2 regions of the Empedobacter falsenii genome follow, and region 2 is predicted to be linked to the other one. Evidence: riboswitches for the same ligand, from Rfam matches in the RefSeq annotation. Region 2 holds a riboswitch; the other holds the start of a gene.
The links. Region 2 has a riboswitch for S-adenosylmethionine ahead of FH779_RS15755 (TonB-dependent receptor plug domain-containing protein). Riboswitches for the same ligand answer to the same signal wherever they lie in the genome.

Region 1 (7,322 bases), 990 kb from region 2:
TGCAAAAGCGGAATTAGCTGATGCCGAAAATGGAGCGCGTGTAGAACAACAACAAATGGCTTTGGGACAAAAAGAGCGTGCTTTGGGAGCTTTGCAAGAAGTTGATGTTGCTGAGGCGGAAAGACACATCAAAGCACCACAAGACATGACGGTTGAAACAATTAATCTGAAAGTTGGAGAATTAGCTTTGGCTGGATATTCTATTGCAAATGGGATTTTGGAAGAAACTACATTTTTTAGATTTACAATTCCTGAGAATAAAATCGGACAATTGCAAAAAAATCAAATCGTCAATTTAAAAGTTCCTTATAAAAATAATATGGTTTTGAAAGGTAAAATTGTTTCGATAAAAGTTCTTAATTCATATGCAAATATTTCAACTGCCTATCCTGATATCGATCAACAACAATCCCAATATGAAGTAAAAGTTGTTCCTGTTGACTATAAACAAGCTGCTCAACTATTGACAAAAGCAAATGTAGTTTTAGATCTTAATGCTAAATAAATTCTGATGAAAACGATTTTTCATTTAATTATACGAGAATTCAAACTTTTCTTCAAGAATCCTGTTTTACCAATTTTATTCTTGGGAGCACCTATTATGTATGGTGTTCTAATCGGAAATGTTTATAAAAAAGGGAATGTAACCGATTTACCAATTATTGTTGTTGACGAAGATCATACGACGACAAGTCAGAAAATTATTCAGATGTTAGATGAAAATGAATCGGTGAAAGTTGCTGAAGTTTTACCTTCAACATTTGATTCTAAGAATAAAGCTTTAGCAATCGGAGCTGAAGTTGTGGTTGTTATTCCTCGAAACTTTCAATCTGATGTACAGCAAAAAAAATTACCCGAAATCGCTTATTTTGTAGATGCTTCAAACACGTTAACTTCTAATACAGCAGCAATCGCAATTACGACAGTTCTAACAACAATGAAAGCCGGAATTTCAATAGAAACAGCTAGAAAACAAGGCGTTCCTGAATATATTGCTACACAAAGCTACGAACCATTCAAATCAACGATGATTCGCCAAAATATCAGAAGTGGAAACTACTTATATTTTATGCTTCCAGGTGTTTTATTAACCGTATTACAACAGGTTTTATTATTAGGTTTAGCACTTTCATTTGCTTCAGAATTTGAGAATAGGACATTTAATGAATTGATCTCAAAATCATCCAATCCATTTACCATTTTATTCGTCAAAACTTTTCCTTATTTATTTATGTCAGTATTTATATATATGCTGTATTATTGGTTCGGAATGTTTTATGACATGAAATTAGAAACCGAATTTTGGCCATTCTTTACGTCTTCTCTTGCATTTATTTTAGCCGTTTGTTTTTTGGGTTTTTTAGTCAGTATTCTTCTTCCAAGCCAACTAAAAGCAACCGAAGTTTTGATGGTTGTTGCAACACCAAGTTTCATTTTAAGTGGATTTACATGGCCTTTAAGTCAAATGCCAAAATGGATTCAAGCAATTGCAGATTGCATTCCATTAACACATTATTTGAAAATATTCCGAATACTTTTCATCGAAAAAGGCGATCCTGCGTTAATTCAACCACATTTAAATAATCTAATTGTAATAGGAAGTATTTGCTTTGTCTTATCTTTGGCCATTCTAATCGTTAAAATAAGAAAAGCTAAACAATCGATGAAACAAATCGAAACAGAAAAGATTTAGCATCTTTTTTAACTTACAAAACAGATAATAAACCATGAATTTTCTTACAGTTGAAAATCTAACCAAATCATATGGAATCCGAACTTTATTTGAAAATGTAAATTTTCATGTAAATGAAGGAGACCAAATCGCATTCGTAGCAAAAAACGGAAGTGGAAAATCTACTTTACTTAAAATTTTAGCTGGATTAGAAACGGCTGATTCTGGCGAAGTTCGTCCAAATAAAGGTGTTAAAATCTTAATGTTAGATCAAAGTGATGATTTTGACGAAAATTTAAAAAGTGAAGAATATATTTTCAATCATTCGAATGAAGTTTTAGATATTGTTCGACAATATGAAAACATGATCGAAAATGATCCAACAAATCCTGATTTAATTGATTTAATGGGAAAAATGGATGTTTTAGATGCATGGAAAGTTGAACCAACAATCAAGGAAATTTTATCAAAATTGAAAATTGATTTCTTGGATCAAAAAATTGGAAAACTTTCTGGTGGTCAGCGCAAACGTATTTCTTTAGCAAAATTTTTGATTGATTTAAGTTTCGAAACTGGATATGTTCTTTTGATTTTAGATGAGCCTACCAACCATTTGGATATTGAAATGGTAGAATGGCTTGAATATTTCTTGAACAAAGAAAACAAAACATTGATTTTGGTTACGCACGATCGTTATTTCTTAGATGCAATTTGTACCAAAATTCTCGAAATGGAGGACAAAACATTGTATGTACATTCGGGAAATTACGAAACTTATATCACGAATAAAGCATTGCGTATCGAAAATCAAAATGCGACAATTGACAAAGCGAAAAACCTTTATCGTAAAGAGATTGAATGGATGCGTCGTCAACCGCAAGCACGTACAACAAAGTCTAAATCTCGTATTGATGCGTTTTATGATACTGAAAAAGTGGCTAAACATAAAATTGTCGATCAACAAGTAAAATTAGAGATGGTGATGACGCGTTTGGGTCAAAAAATCATTGAGATGGAACATGTCTCGAAAGCATTTGGTCAAAAGAAAATTTTAGATGATTTCTCTTATATTTTCGCTCGTGGTGGAAAAATTGGTTTAGTCGGAAAAAATGGTGTTGGAAAAACCACTTTCTTGAAAATGTTAGAAGGAATCGAAACGATGGATTCTGGAACAATTGAACGTGGAGAAACCTTAAATATTGGACATTTTAAACAAGATGGGATAGAATTTAAAGGCGACGAACGTGTCATTGAGTTTGTGAAAGATATTGCAGATTTTTTCCCTCTTTCTAATGGAAAAGAAATGCGTGCAGAACAGTTCTTAGAAATGTTTTTATTTACGCCAGAACAACAACATACTTTTATCTCAAAGTTGAGTGGTGGAGAGAAAAAACGTCTGCAATTATTGGCAATTTTGTATAAAAATCCTAACTTTTTGATTCTTGATGAGCCAACAAACGATTTAGATTTACCTACTTTAACGGTTCTTGAAAGTTTCTTAGAAGAATATCAAGGTTGTTTATTAGTTGTTTCCCACGATAGATATTTTATGGATAAAGTGGTCGATGAATTAATGATTTTTGAAGGCGAAGGAAAAATTTCTCGTTATATGGGAACATATACAGAATATCACATCGAGAATAAAAACAAGCCCATAACTGAAGATAAAAAGGTTGAAAAAGAAATCGTTATTCAGGAAAAAGTTGAATCGAAAGAGAAAAATGCAGAGACAAAACCAAAAAAATTATCGTTTAAAGAACAACGAGAATTAGAAGAAATCAATAAATCTTTACCAATTCTTGAAGCCAAAAAAGAAGAATTAACGAATTTACTTTCCGACCCAAATTTAGGTTATGACAAAATCGCAACTATTGGAGATGAACTACAAAAAATTGTAGACGAATTAGAAGAAAAAGAATTTCGTTGGTTAGAATTAAGCGAATAAAAATATTGAAAAGGAACTTTTTTTGAGTTCCTTTTTTTGTTTTAAAAATTTATTTGTACATTTATTCTATCAATCATCAGGAGTTTCTGAAAAATCAGAACACCAACCGAGCCAAAACCGCGCTACGGTGGTATAGAATGAGGGCAAACGCCAAAATAAAAGGTTATTCTCTACTCTATCCTGTTGTTTTTATCATTAAAAAATTAAAACAATGGAAAATCTAAAAAATGAATTTGTCGTATTATTCCGTGAATTAACTGACAACGAATTAGTCGATCGCTTTAATCAAAATGTAGGAAATAGTTCCTGGAATTCTGCCAGAAGATGTTATGTCAAAACATTATTTGACGAATTACAATACCGTAATTTTGATTGCGCAACCATAGAAAGAGGAAACACATTTTCGCTTCAACATTATGTAGTATTAATTGAAAATAGATTAGAATATTTAGATCAAACATAAAAAAAAGGAAAACTTGTTTCAAGTTTTCCTTTATATTTTATGGTAGACAATATTACTTACTCTGCTCTTTTATAAAATCATTAATCGTAACATTTAATCGCTTATTTCGGATATCTTTTTCAAAACGAATTGGTTCTGCAACACGTTCTGCACAATCTTTCATCCCGCAATTTTCGCATGTAACCGCAACTTCTTTTACAGGAATTGATGGGTCATTCATAAATTTAATTTTACGTTGTGCTGATTTGTACAACACACCTATCGTTACGCTTCTTAAATAATTTGGATTGAATGGATCTTTCGTTGCTGAAGAAATTACATAATATTTTTGATTATTATTGAACGGATACAAAGAAATTTGTGCAGAAATCTCATGATGATCATCTTGATGCTTTTCCAATTCTTTCAAAACATTTAACGAAACCCAACGACGACAATAATGCTCATCCGTTTCATTTGCTTGTGGCGACTGTTGTTGATTAAGGTGAAGTTCTTTCGTTAATTTATATGAATTTGAGCCAACTTTTGCTGACAAACGCAAGAAAAACAAATCACGAATATTAAAATGTTTGGGTAACAAATTTGTCATTCGTTGATAAACCGTCTCAGGAGATTCGGTATATTTTCCAAGAATTTCTTGAAATTTAGACAAATCATGATGCTCTATAGCAAACAAATTCTGCATATCCTTCAACAATTTTTCTTCTGGTAACAACAACGCTCCAGCAAAATAAGATGCATAAAAATTGTTTAACAATTGATCAAAATTATCGAAACTTGCCCACGAAAATGTATACAAACGTTCCTTCAAATCAAGGTAATTATAGCCTAATTCTTTCGCTAAAATAAATCGTTTTTGATCATTGTCAGAATTGATATTGATATACAAAAGTTTTTTCTCTTTGATAAAAATAGAACGCAATTTCGCTAAATCCTTCCCTCCTAAAGAAGTGAAATCTTCATAAAGAATGGTATAATTATATTCCTCTTTCAGAATTTCCTCCATCGTTTCATTTTTCACAAAATCTTCTGATTCAATCAAATATTCTTGTAAAAAACTTTTTGCTGATTTTTCAATTTCAGGAAAATAATTATCATTTGCTTCCTGAAAAGACCTCAACGAAGCCAAGAAAAAACTTTCGCGCGTAAGATTATAATTATTACCTATTTCAATCAACGTAGAAATAAACGCATTTACCTTCATTGGGGCGTTAGAAATGATCTCAATTAAATCTCTTTCTTCAATTCCGAAGAGTTCCAAAGGAATTTCTTGCAATAAATTTGATTGTAGAATCTCAGCGACTGGTGCTAAATTTTTATCTAATTTTAAGGAAACTATCTCATCGTAAGGAATTTCCAACGCTTCGGCAAGAGCAACAATTTTATCAGTTTTTGGATATTTTTTACCTTTTTCGATCTCATTCAAATACGACTTCGAAAGTCCAGTTAACTTAGATAACTTAAACAATGACAAATCTTTAGCCGTTCTAACTTGTTTTAGTTTTAACCCAAAAATTAATTTAATGTATTCTTCTTGCATAATTTTTTCAAAAATATTTGGTAAATGTAAACGAATTTTTATAATTTAGCGAACGTTCGCTGGAAGTAAAATTCCGCTCGAATAACCAAAACCAAAATTACAACAAAAACACAAAAAATGGATACTATTACAAGTGAATTAAAATTATCGCAGAATAAGCTGGATAGTTATCCAGATGTTTTGACAACCGAAGCGGTTAAATTTTTAACAGCTTTACACAAAAATTTCAATGAAAGACGTTTAGAACTTTTAGCGAATCGACAAGAAAGACAAATCTTTTTTGATTTGGGGAATTTTCCAACTTTTTTGTCAGAAACAAAGGAAATCAGAAATGGTGATTGGACAGCAGCTCCAATTCCAGCTGATTTACAAGACAGACGCGTTGAAATAACTGGTCCAGTTGACCGTAAAATGGTAATTAATGCGTTAAACTCTTGCGCTAAAACATTTATGGCCGATTTTGAAGATAGTAATTCTCCAACATGGGATAACAATCTTCAAGGACAACAAAATTTAAGAGATGCAGTAAATGGTACTATTTCATTCGAAAATAATGGAAAAAAGTATCATTTAAACGAAAAAACTGCTGTCTTGCTTGTAAGACCGAGAGGTTTACATTTGAATGAAAAGAATATCATAATAGATAAACAAGAAATATCAGGCTCACTATTTGACTTTGGTTTATATTTTTTCCATAATGCACACACGTTACTTTCCAAGCAAAGTGGGCCTTATTTCTATCTTCCTAAATTAGAACATCACCTAGAAGCACGCTGGTGGAACGATGTTTTTGTTTTCGCACAAAATTATTTAAACATTCCACAAGCTACGATTAAAGCTACAGTTTTGATCGAAACTATAACAGCTTCTTTTCAGTTAGATGAAATTATTTACGAATTAAAAGACCACATCGCAGGCCTTAACTGCGGTCGTTGGGATTATATATTTTCTTATATCAAAAAATTTAAGAAACACCCAAATTTTATTGTTCCAGATCGTTCACAAGTTACGATGACTTCGCCTTTTATGGCTGCATATTCACAAGCAGTTATTCAACGTTGTCATAAACGAAACATACATGCAATTGGTGGAATGGCTGCTCAAATTCCGATTAAGAATGATGAAAAAGCCAATGAAATTGCCTTTGAAAAAGTGAAGAATGATAAACTTCGCGAAGTAAAAAATGGACACGATGGAACGTGGGTTGCGCATCCTGCTTTGGTAAAAGTCGCAAAAGATATTTTTGACGAATATATGCCACAAGCTAATCAAATTGACAATAAGCGAGAAGATGTTGTAACAACTGCCGAGGCTTTGTTAGAATTGCCAAAAGGAACAGTTACAGAACAAGGAATTAGAGACAATATTAATGTCGGAATTTTATACATCGAAAGTTGGTTATCTGGAAAAGGAGCCGCAGCTTTATATAACTTAATGGAAGACGCAGCAACAGCAGAAATCTCTCGTACGCAGGTTTGGCAATGGTTAAGCCAGTCGATTACGTTAGAAAACGGATGCGAATTTAACAGTGACAAATACAAAAAATTAAGAGCCGAAGAGGTTCAAAAAATAAAAGAATTAGTTGGTGAGGAAAACTATTTGAACGGAAGATTTGAAGAAGCTATTTCAATCTTTGACGAATTAGTTTTATCGCACAAGTTTACCGAATTTTTAACATTAGAAGCCTATAAGTATATTGATT
Region 2 (7,322 bases):
TTGATAATAAATCGTTTGCATTCATGTTGTAACAATTATTAATTTTATTCTACTAATCAAGCAAATTTACATTAATTTCAATTAAACCAACGTTAAGATGAAAACATTAGATTACAACAAAATTGAGTATTACAAAAACAATAAATTTCAATTTGATATCGGGAAATATTTCAATCAATCATTAGAACTTTTCCAAAACAATTGGCAACCATTTGTTATTTATGCTCTTGTCGCAGCCATTATTTATATGTTTACTTCGTTCACTGTAATCGGATTGCTTTTTGTGATGTATCCACTTATAATGGGATTTATGATTGGTGCAGAACGTGCCGAAAACAAAATGTCGTTAGAATTGGGTGACTTTTTTGGAGGTTTCAAAAACATAGGAAGCTATTTCCTTTTAACACTTATCGTTATGGGAGTTTCGCTTGTCGTTTTGTCGCCTTATATTATTTTTTCTTTTTTACCACTTATGTTTAATGATCCCGAAAATGTAAACCCAGCATTGATGATTGGTTCATCACTTTTTGGGATGTTATACATCTTCGTGGCGATGGTATTTTTAATGTTCTTACAAGCGTGTATTTATCTGGCTCCGTATCTTATTCACTACGGAAATATGAATGCTATCGACGCAATGAAAACTTCTTATGCAATCGTAAAAAAGAATTTTTGGTGGATGGTTTTAATGGCGATTGTGGTTAGTCTGGTTGCTTCAATTGGTGCTATTGCTTGTTATGTAGGTGCTCTTGCAACGTATCCATTTGCTTATATTATGGTGTATTTTATGTTAAAAGATATGATTTTGACGGATGATGAAAAATCAGAAATTGATCTACTTGGTACAAATCAAGAATAATATTAATTTTATCGAATGTTAGCAAAGCATTCGATTTTTACGAAAATGAATGAATTGGGAGCTGCAAAAGTTCCCTTTTTTTTTATGATCGATTTTTTGAAAGAAAATGGAGAAGTAATTCCGTTAAATGAATTACCTGATGAGATAAAATTTGAAATAGATTCGCCAAAAAAAGAATCTTTTCAGAAAGATTTTAAATTCAATAAATTCCCGATTTCCTTTGACGAATATTTGCCAAAATTCAATTATGTTCACGATAATCTTTTGTTTGGAAATTCATATTTAACGAATTTAACTCTTCCAACAAAAATCGAAACGAATTTGACTTTAGACGAAATTTTTCAGTTTTCTGAAGCAAAATATAAATTGAAATATAAAGACGAATTTGTTTGTTTTTCTCCCGAACGTTTTGTGAAAATTGAAGATCAAAAAATCTTTTCAAATCCAATGAAAGGAACTATTGATGCTTCGATTCCAAATGCAAAACAACTCATTTTAAATGATGAAAAAGAAGCTGCCGAACATGCTACAATTGTCGATTTAATTAGAAATGATTTGAGTCTTGTTTCAGAAAATGTTGAGGTGACAAATTATCGATATATCGATGAGGTGAAGACAAATGATGCAACACTTTTGCAAGTAAGCTCTGAGATAAAAGGTGATTTGAACGATGATTATTACCAAAACTTAGGAACGATTTTCGATCAACTTATACCTGCTGGTTCTATTTGTGGTGCGCCCAAAAAGAAAACCGTCGAAATTATTTTAGAAGCCGAAAAGTATCATCGAAATTTTTATACAGGTGTTTTCGGCATTTTTGATGGCGAAAATCTTGATAGTGCTGTGATGATTCGTTTCATTGAAAATAATCAAGGTGAAATGTTTTTCAAGAGTGGAGGAGGAATAACGGCAAAAAGCAAAGCGAAAGCAGAATACGAAGAATTAATTCAGAAAGTATATGTTCCAATTTATTGAATCGATTTGTTGTGTGAATAAACAACTTCGAAATTTAGAATTTCATCAAGCGAGATTTGATCGGACAAGAAATGATAATTTTACTGAAATCAATCCGATTTTATTGAACGAAATTATTAAGTTTCCAACAGATTTAACGGATGAAAAATATAAAGTTAGAATTGTTTATGATCGAGAAATTCAAACGGTAGAATTTCAACCGTATCAAATCAAATCAATTGAAAGTATTCAACTTTTTGAGATCGAAAATAAAATTGATTATTCCTACAAATATTTAGATCGTTGGTTTTTTGATGAATATTTAAAAGAATCAAAAACAGATGATTTGGTGTTGATAAAATCAAATTATATTACCGATTGTATTTATTCGAATATTGTTTTTTTTGACGGTTCTCAATGGACCACGCCACGAAGTTTTTTGTTGAAAGGAACAATGAGAGAAGCTTTGTTGCAATCAGGCGAAATCATTCAGAAAAATATAAAGGTTTCAGATCTAGTTAATTTCAAATCGTTCAAACGAATCAATGCAATGATGAATTTGAACGAAAGTCAAGAGTTAGATATTTCATTGTTAATTCAATAACTCTATAAAATTGATAGAGTATTATTTGCATTTTCATTTTTTAACATTACCTTTGCATAACTTATCAAGAAAGGTGGAGGGATTGGCCCTGTGAAACCTTAGCAACCAGATGACTTATAATCTAAGGTGCTAAATCCAACCTATTAGAGGGAAAGATGAGTAAAAGTATTTCACTTTTATCTGTTGGTTTCTTGAAAGTTTTATGAAAATTAAAAATGAAAAGAAACAAATTTTTACTTGCTTCATTCGCATTTATTTGCGCATCTACACTTTTCGCTCAAGAAGTTGAAAAGGAGGAAACAAATCTTAACGAGGTTATTTTAATCGGTGGTCGTACATCAGAAAGAACGGTGGTTAATTCGTCAGTTCCTGTCGATATTATCGATGTTGAGAAATTGAAAACGTCTTCTCCTCAATTGAGTGTGAATGATATTTTGAATGTGGTTATTCCTTCTTTTAATTCGGTTCGTCAATCATCTGCCGATGGAACGGAGCATATCGATCCTGTGACGTTGCGTGGAATGGGGCCAGATCAGGTTTTGGTTTTGATTAATGGAAAACGTCGTCACACAACTTCGTTGGTGAATTACCAAAATACGGTAGGGAATGGTTCTGTAGGAACAGATTTAGGCGCAATTCCGATTTCAGCGATTGATAAAATTGAAGTTTTACGTGATGGTGCAGCTGCGCAATATGGTTCTGATGCGATTGCGGGGGTTGTAAATATTGTTTTGAAATCTAAACCAGGTGGTGACGCGTCTTTAACGTATGGTCAGACTTCTCGAAATGATGGAGAAACATACAATTTTAACGGAAGTTATGGAACGAAATTAGGACAATCAGGTTCAATTGTTTTTTCGGCGGTTGTAAGTGAGCGCAAGAAAACGAATCGTTCAAAAGATCATAATTTAGATATTTTTGGAGATAATTTCGCATACGATTTTGCAGATGATCCAGATGCAGCAAGAGCTGCGGATGATGCTAAAATTGCTGCTTTAGGACTTTCGAGAAAAGATTTTAGATTTCAAATTGGAGATGCGGCAATCAAAAATCAACAATTTTTTGTAAATGCTGAAACGGCGATTAATGATCGATTAGATTTTTATTCATTTGGAGGAGTTTCTTTACGTCAAGGAAATGGATTTGGTTTTAGAAGATTACCAAGCGAATTGTCTGAAGATGCGTTAAAAATTTATCCAAATGGTTTTCAAGCTACCTTAAAATCTAATGTAAATGATTATTCAAATTCGACAGGATTACGTTATTCATATGATGGATGGAAAGTTGAATTGAGTAATACTTTTGGTTTAAATTCATTCAAATATGATTTAGAAAATTCAATTAATCAATCATTAGGCTTAAATTCTCCAACCGATTTTTACGCAGGGAAACATCAATTTTTGCAAAATACAGTCAATTTAGATTTTTCGAAACGAATCAATCAAAATGTTAGTTTAGCGTTTGGAGGAGAATATCGTTTTGAACAATATAAAATCGAAGCTGGAGATGAAGCTTCTTACTCAGGTTCTGGATCTGAATCTTTTGTAGGATTTTCTCCATTGAATGCTGTAAAAGGTGATCGTCATTCAGTTGCGGCTTATGTAGATGGAGAATTGAAATTTGGAGATTTTACAGCTGATTTAGCTGGACGATTCGAAAATTACTCAGATTTTGGAAGTACAATCAATGGAAAATTAGCGATGCGATATGAATACGCAAAAGGATATTCGGTTCGTGGAGCAATTTCGACAGGATTTAGAGCGCCTTCTTTGCAACAAAAATACTTCAGTAATTCATATACTGATTTATTCTTGAATGATAATGGTGATCAAGTTTTGGTAACAAAAGGAATTATCCGAAATGAGTCTGAATTGTCGAAAGAAATTGGTTTGGATAAATTGAAAGAAGAAAAATCAATCAATGCAAGTTTAGGTTTAACATTTCGTCCAACTTCAAAATTATTTATCACATTGGATGGATATTTTATAAAAGTTGATGACCGAATTGTTTTGACTTCTGATATTACAGATCCTGCTTTAGAAAAATATAATGTAGCGACAGCGCGTATTTTTACGAATGCAATTGATACTGAAACCAAAGGTTTGGATTTAGTAATTTCCTATGATACTCGTTTAGGTCGAGGAAAATTGAATGCAAGTTTATCAGGAAATATCAATGAAACAAAGATTGTCGGTTATCATTTTCCAACAGCTTTGACAATTCCAACAGAAGAATTTTTTGGTCCTGATCAAGTCAATATTATCGAATCATTAAGCCCAAAAACAAAAGCAACTTTAGGATTGAATTATGCAATTTCTGGATTCAATTTTATGGTACGTAACACGTATTTTGGAAAAGTGACTAAAGATGGATATCCTTGGGGAAGTATCCAAGAGCACACGGGAAAAGTGGTGACGGATGCTTCGATTGGTTATGATATTACAAAGAATTTCAACTTTACAATTGGTGCAAATAATTTGTTTGATGTTTTCCCAGACAAACAAGTTTACGAAAATTCTTATTATGGAGTTTTTCCGTATGCGCCGGTGCAAATGGGGATGACAGGAGCGTATTATTTTGCGCGCGCAAGTTTTAAATTTTAATCAATAATAAAATATTCTAAGTGTCAATTTTAATGTAAATTCAAACATTCAATTGGCACTTTTTTGTGTATGGCACATTCAAAAATTGGTTGGAAAACCGCAGCAGCTTTAGTGATTTCGAATATGATCGGAACAGGTGTTTTTACCAGTTTGGGTTATCAAATTTCTGATCTAAAAAATACAACTTCTATCTTATTATTGTGGTTAATAGGAGGATTTTTAGCGTTGATTGGCGCATTTATTTATTCGGAATTAGCGTCAAAATTTAAACAATCAGGAGGAGATTATATTTATTTATCTCGGACATTTCATCCCGTTTTTGGTTATTTATCAAGTTGGATTTCTTTGTTTGTAGGCTTCTCTGCTCCAATTTCTTTAGCGGCTTTGGCAATGGGAAAATACCTCAATGTTTTTGGGTTGAATTTAGGAAAAGAATTTGCAATAGCTATGATTTTGATTGTCGCAGTTTTTCAATCATTCAGTCTAAATTTGAGTAGTAAATTTCAGAATATTTTTACTATTCTTAAAGTTATATTTATCATCGTTTTAATTGCTTTAGGTTTTTATTTTGCTCCAGCAGTTGAGCCAAACGCGGTACTTTTTGATTCGACTTGGAAAAGTGAATTGTTACTTCCAGCATTTGCGACTTCTTTGGTTTATGTCACTTTTGCTTACACAGGTTGGAATTCTGCTTCATATATCGTAGAAGAAATTGAGCAACCAAAACGGAATTTACCAAAAGCGTTATTTATAGGCGTTATTTTTGTCACGATTTCTTATGTTTTATTAAATTATATTTTCTTGAAACATGCATCATCAGCAGCTTTGGCTGGACAAGAAAATGTTGCAAATATTTCGTTCGACAATCTACTTGGAAATAATGTGAAATGGGTGAGTTGCTTTATTGCTTTGCAATTGATTGCGACGATTAGCGGTTATTTGTGGATTGGTTCTCGTTTGACACAAGCCACCGCGCGCGAAAATAAATTGTGGAATTTTATGGCAAAAGAGAATAAAAATAGAATTCCGGTTCGTGCAATTTGGGTGCATACAACAATTAGTATTTTGCTTATTTTTTCAGGAGATTTTGAAGTGATTTTTACCTATACATCGTTTGTTTTACAAATTTTGGCCACATTGGCAGTTTGTACAGCGTTCTTTATCAAACAAGATCAATTAACCATTATCAAAAGTAAATTCTTTTATGTTTTACCTGCGATATTTTTAGCATTTAGTTTATACATCTGTTATTTCGTTTTGATGCAAAAACCAAAAGAAAGTTTATTTGGTTTAGGAATTATCGCATTAGGAATTGTATTATTCTATTTTGATAAGAGAATTGAGAAAGAGAAAAATTAGCTATAAATCTTAAGATAAAAAGAATAATTAAACGTTTAAAATAAATTAAACGTTTAATAAACGGATAATTCATTTATTATATAGAATTTTAACATATTAATTAACATAAATTAGTATGATAAAAAAATTACTCTATTTCAATCTCTTAGCTTCGTTAAGTATGTTTGGAGGTTTGGTCAATGCACAAGAATATTGTTCATTTGATGAAGTCAATAAAAGATATTTGGCGGAAAATCCTCAAGTACAGCAAATGGTTAACATTGCTGAGAGAGAAATTGCATTAGCAACTAAAAACGGAAAACTTCTTAACAAAACAGCTGGACAAATTTATGAAATACCTGTTGTGGTTCATGTTTTTGCAGATAAATCAACTTTAGGAACTTTAGGAAATCCTTCTGATGCTCAAATTGTAGAATGGATAGATTTTACTAACAAGTTGTATGCTAATACTTATTATTCAGGAAATAATAGTACTGCATTCCCTTTTCGTTTGGTTTTAGCAAAACGTAATCCTAATTGTGAAAATACAACTGGAATTGTACGTTTTAATTTATCTAATAATCAGGATTATAATGATTTTGGATTAAAGTTTAGTGGTACAAAAGGTGTTACTGAAACTGAACTAAGACAAATGAGTCGTTGGGATCCAACAAGTTACTATAATATATATGTAACGAATAAAATAGATGGTTTTAATGGAACTTCTGGAGGAGGAACTAATGGTTATGCGTATTTATTTGGAGCAGCAGGAGGTGATGTCGATGGAGCTTATCACCACGCAGGAGTAGTAGGAAAAGATAAGCCTACTTTAGGACATGAGTTTGGACATGCACTTGGTTTGTATCATACTTTTGGACAAGAGAATTCAACTACTGCTTGTCAAACAACTTTTGCCGATGATCCATACACAACAGGAGATCTTGTTTGGGATACAGCACCTACA

Region 1: linked by a shared signal. The riboswitch ahead of FH779_RS11055 (hypothetical protein) and the one ahead of FH779_RS15755 (TonB-dependent receptor plug domain-containing protein) in region 2 are both predicted to bind S-adenosylmethionine.

The regions. Positions count from the first base shown of each region.
Region 1 covers NZ_CP040908.1:2,378,966-2,386,287, forward strand. The annotation lists gene FH779_RS11040 (HlyD family secretion protein) at 1-505, shown strand, start outside; gene FH779_RS11045 (ABC transporter permease) at 512-1,693, shown strand; gene FH779_RS11050 (ABC-F family ATP-binding cassette domain-containing protein) at 1,728-3,617, shown strand; SAM-I-IV-variant riboswitch at 3,686-3,785, shown strand; gene FH779_RS11055 (hypothetical protein) at 3,829-4,080, shown strand; gene FH779_RS11060 (helix-turn-helix domain-containing protein) at 4,133-5,620, opposite strand; gene aceB (malate synthase A) at 5,738-7,322, shown strand, end outside.
Region 2 covers NZ_CP040908.1:3,371,231-3,378,552, reverse strand. The annotation lists gene FH779_RS15775 (nitroreductase family protein) at 1-25, opposite strand, end outside; gene FH779_RS15770 (hypothetical protein) at 98-859, shown strand; gene FH779_RS15765 (aminodeoxychorismate synthase component I) at 875-1,834, shown strand; gene FH779_RS15760 (aminotransferase class IV) at 1,818-2,417, shown strand; SAM riboswitch class I at 2,476-2,579, shown strand; gene FH779_RS15755 (TonB-dependent receptor plug domain-containing protein) at 2,633-5,020, shown strand; gene FH779_RS15750 (APC family permease) at 5,090-6,379, shown strand; gene FH779_RS15745 (M43 family zinc metalloprotease) at 6,495-7,322, shown strand, end outside.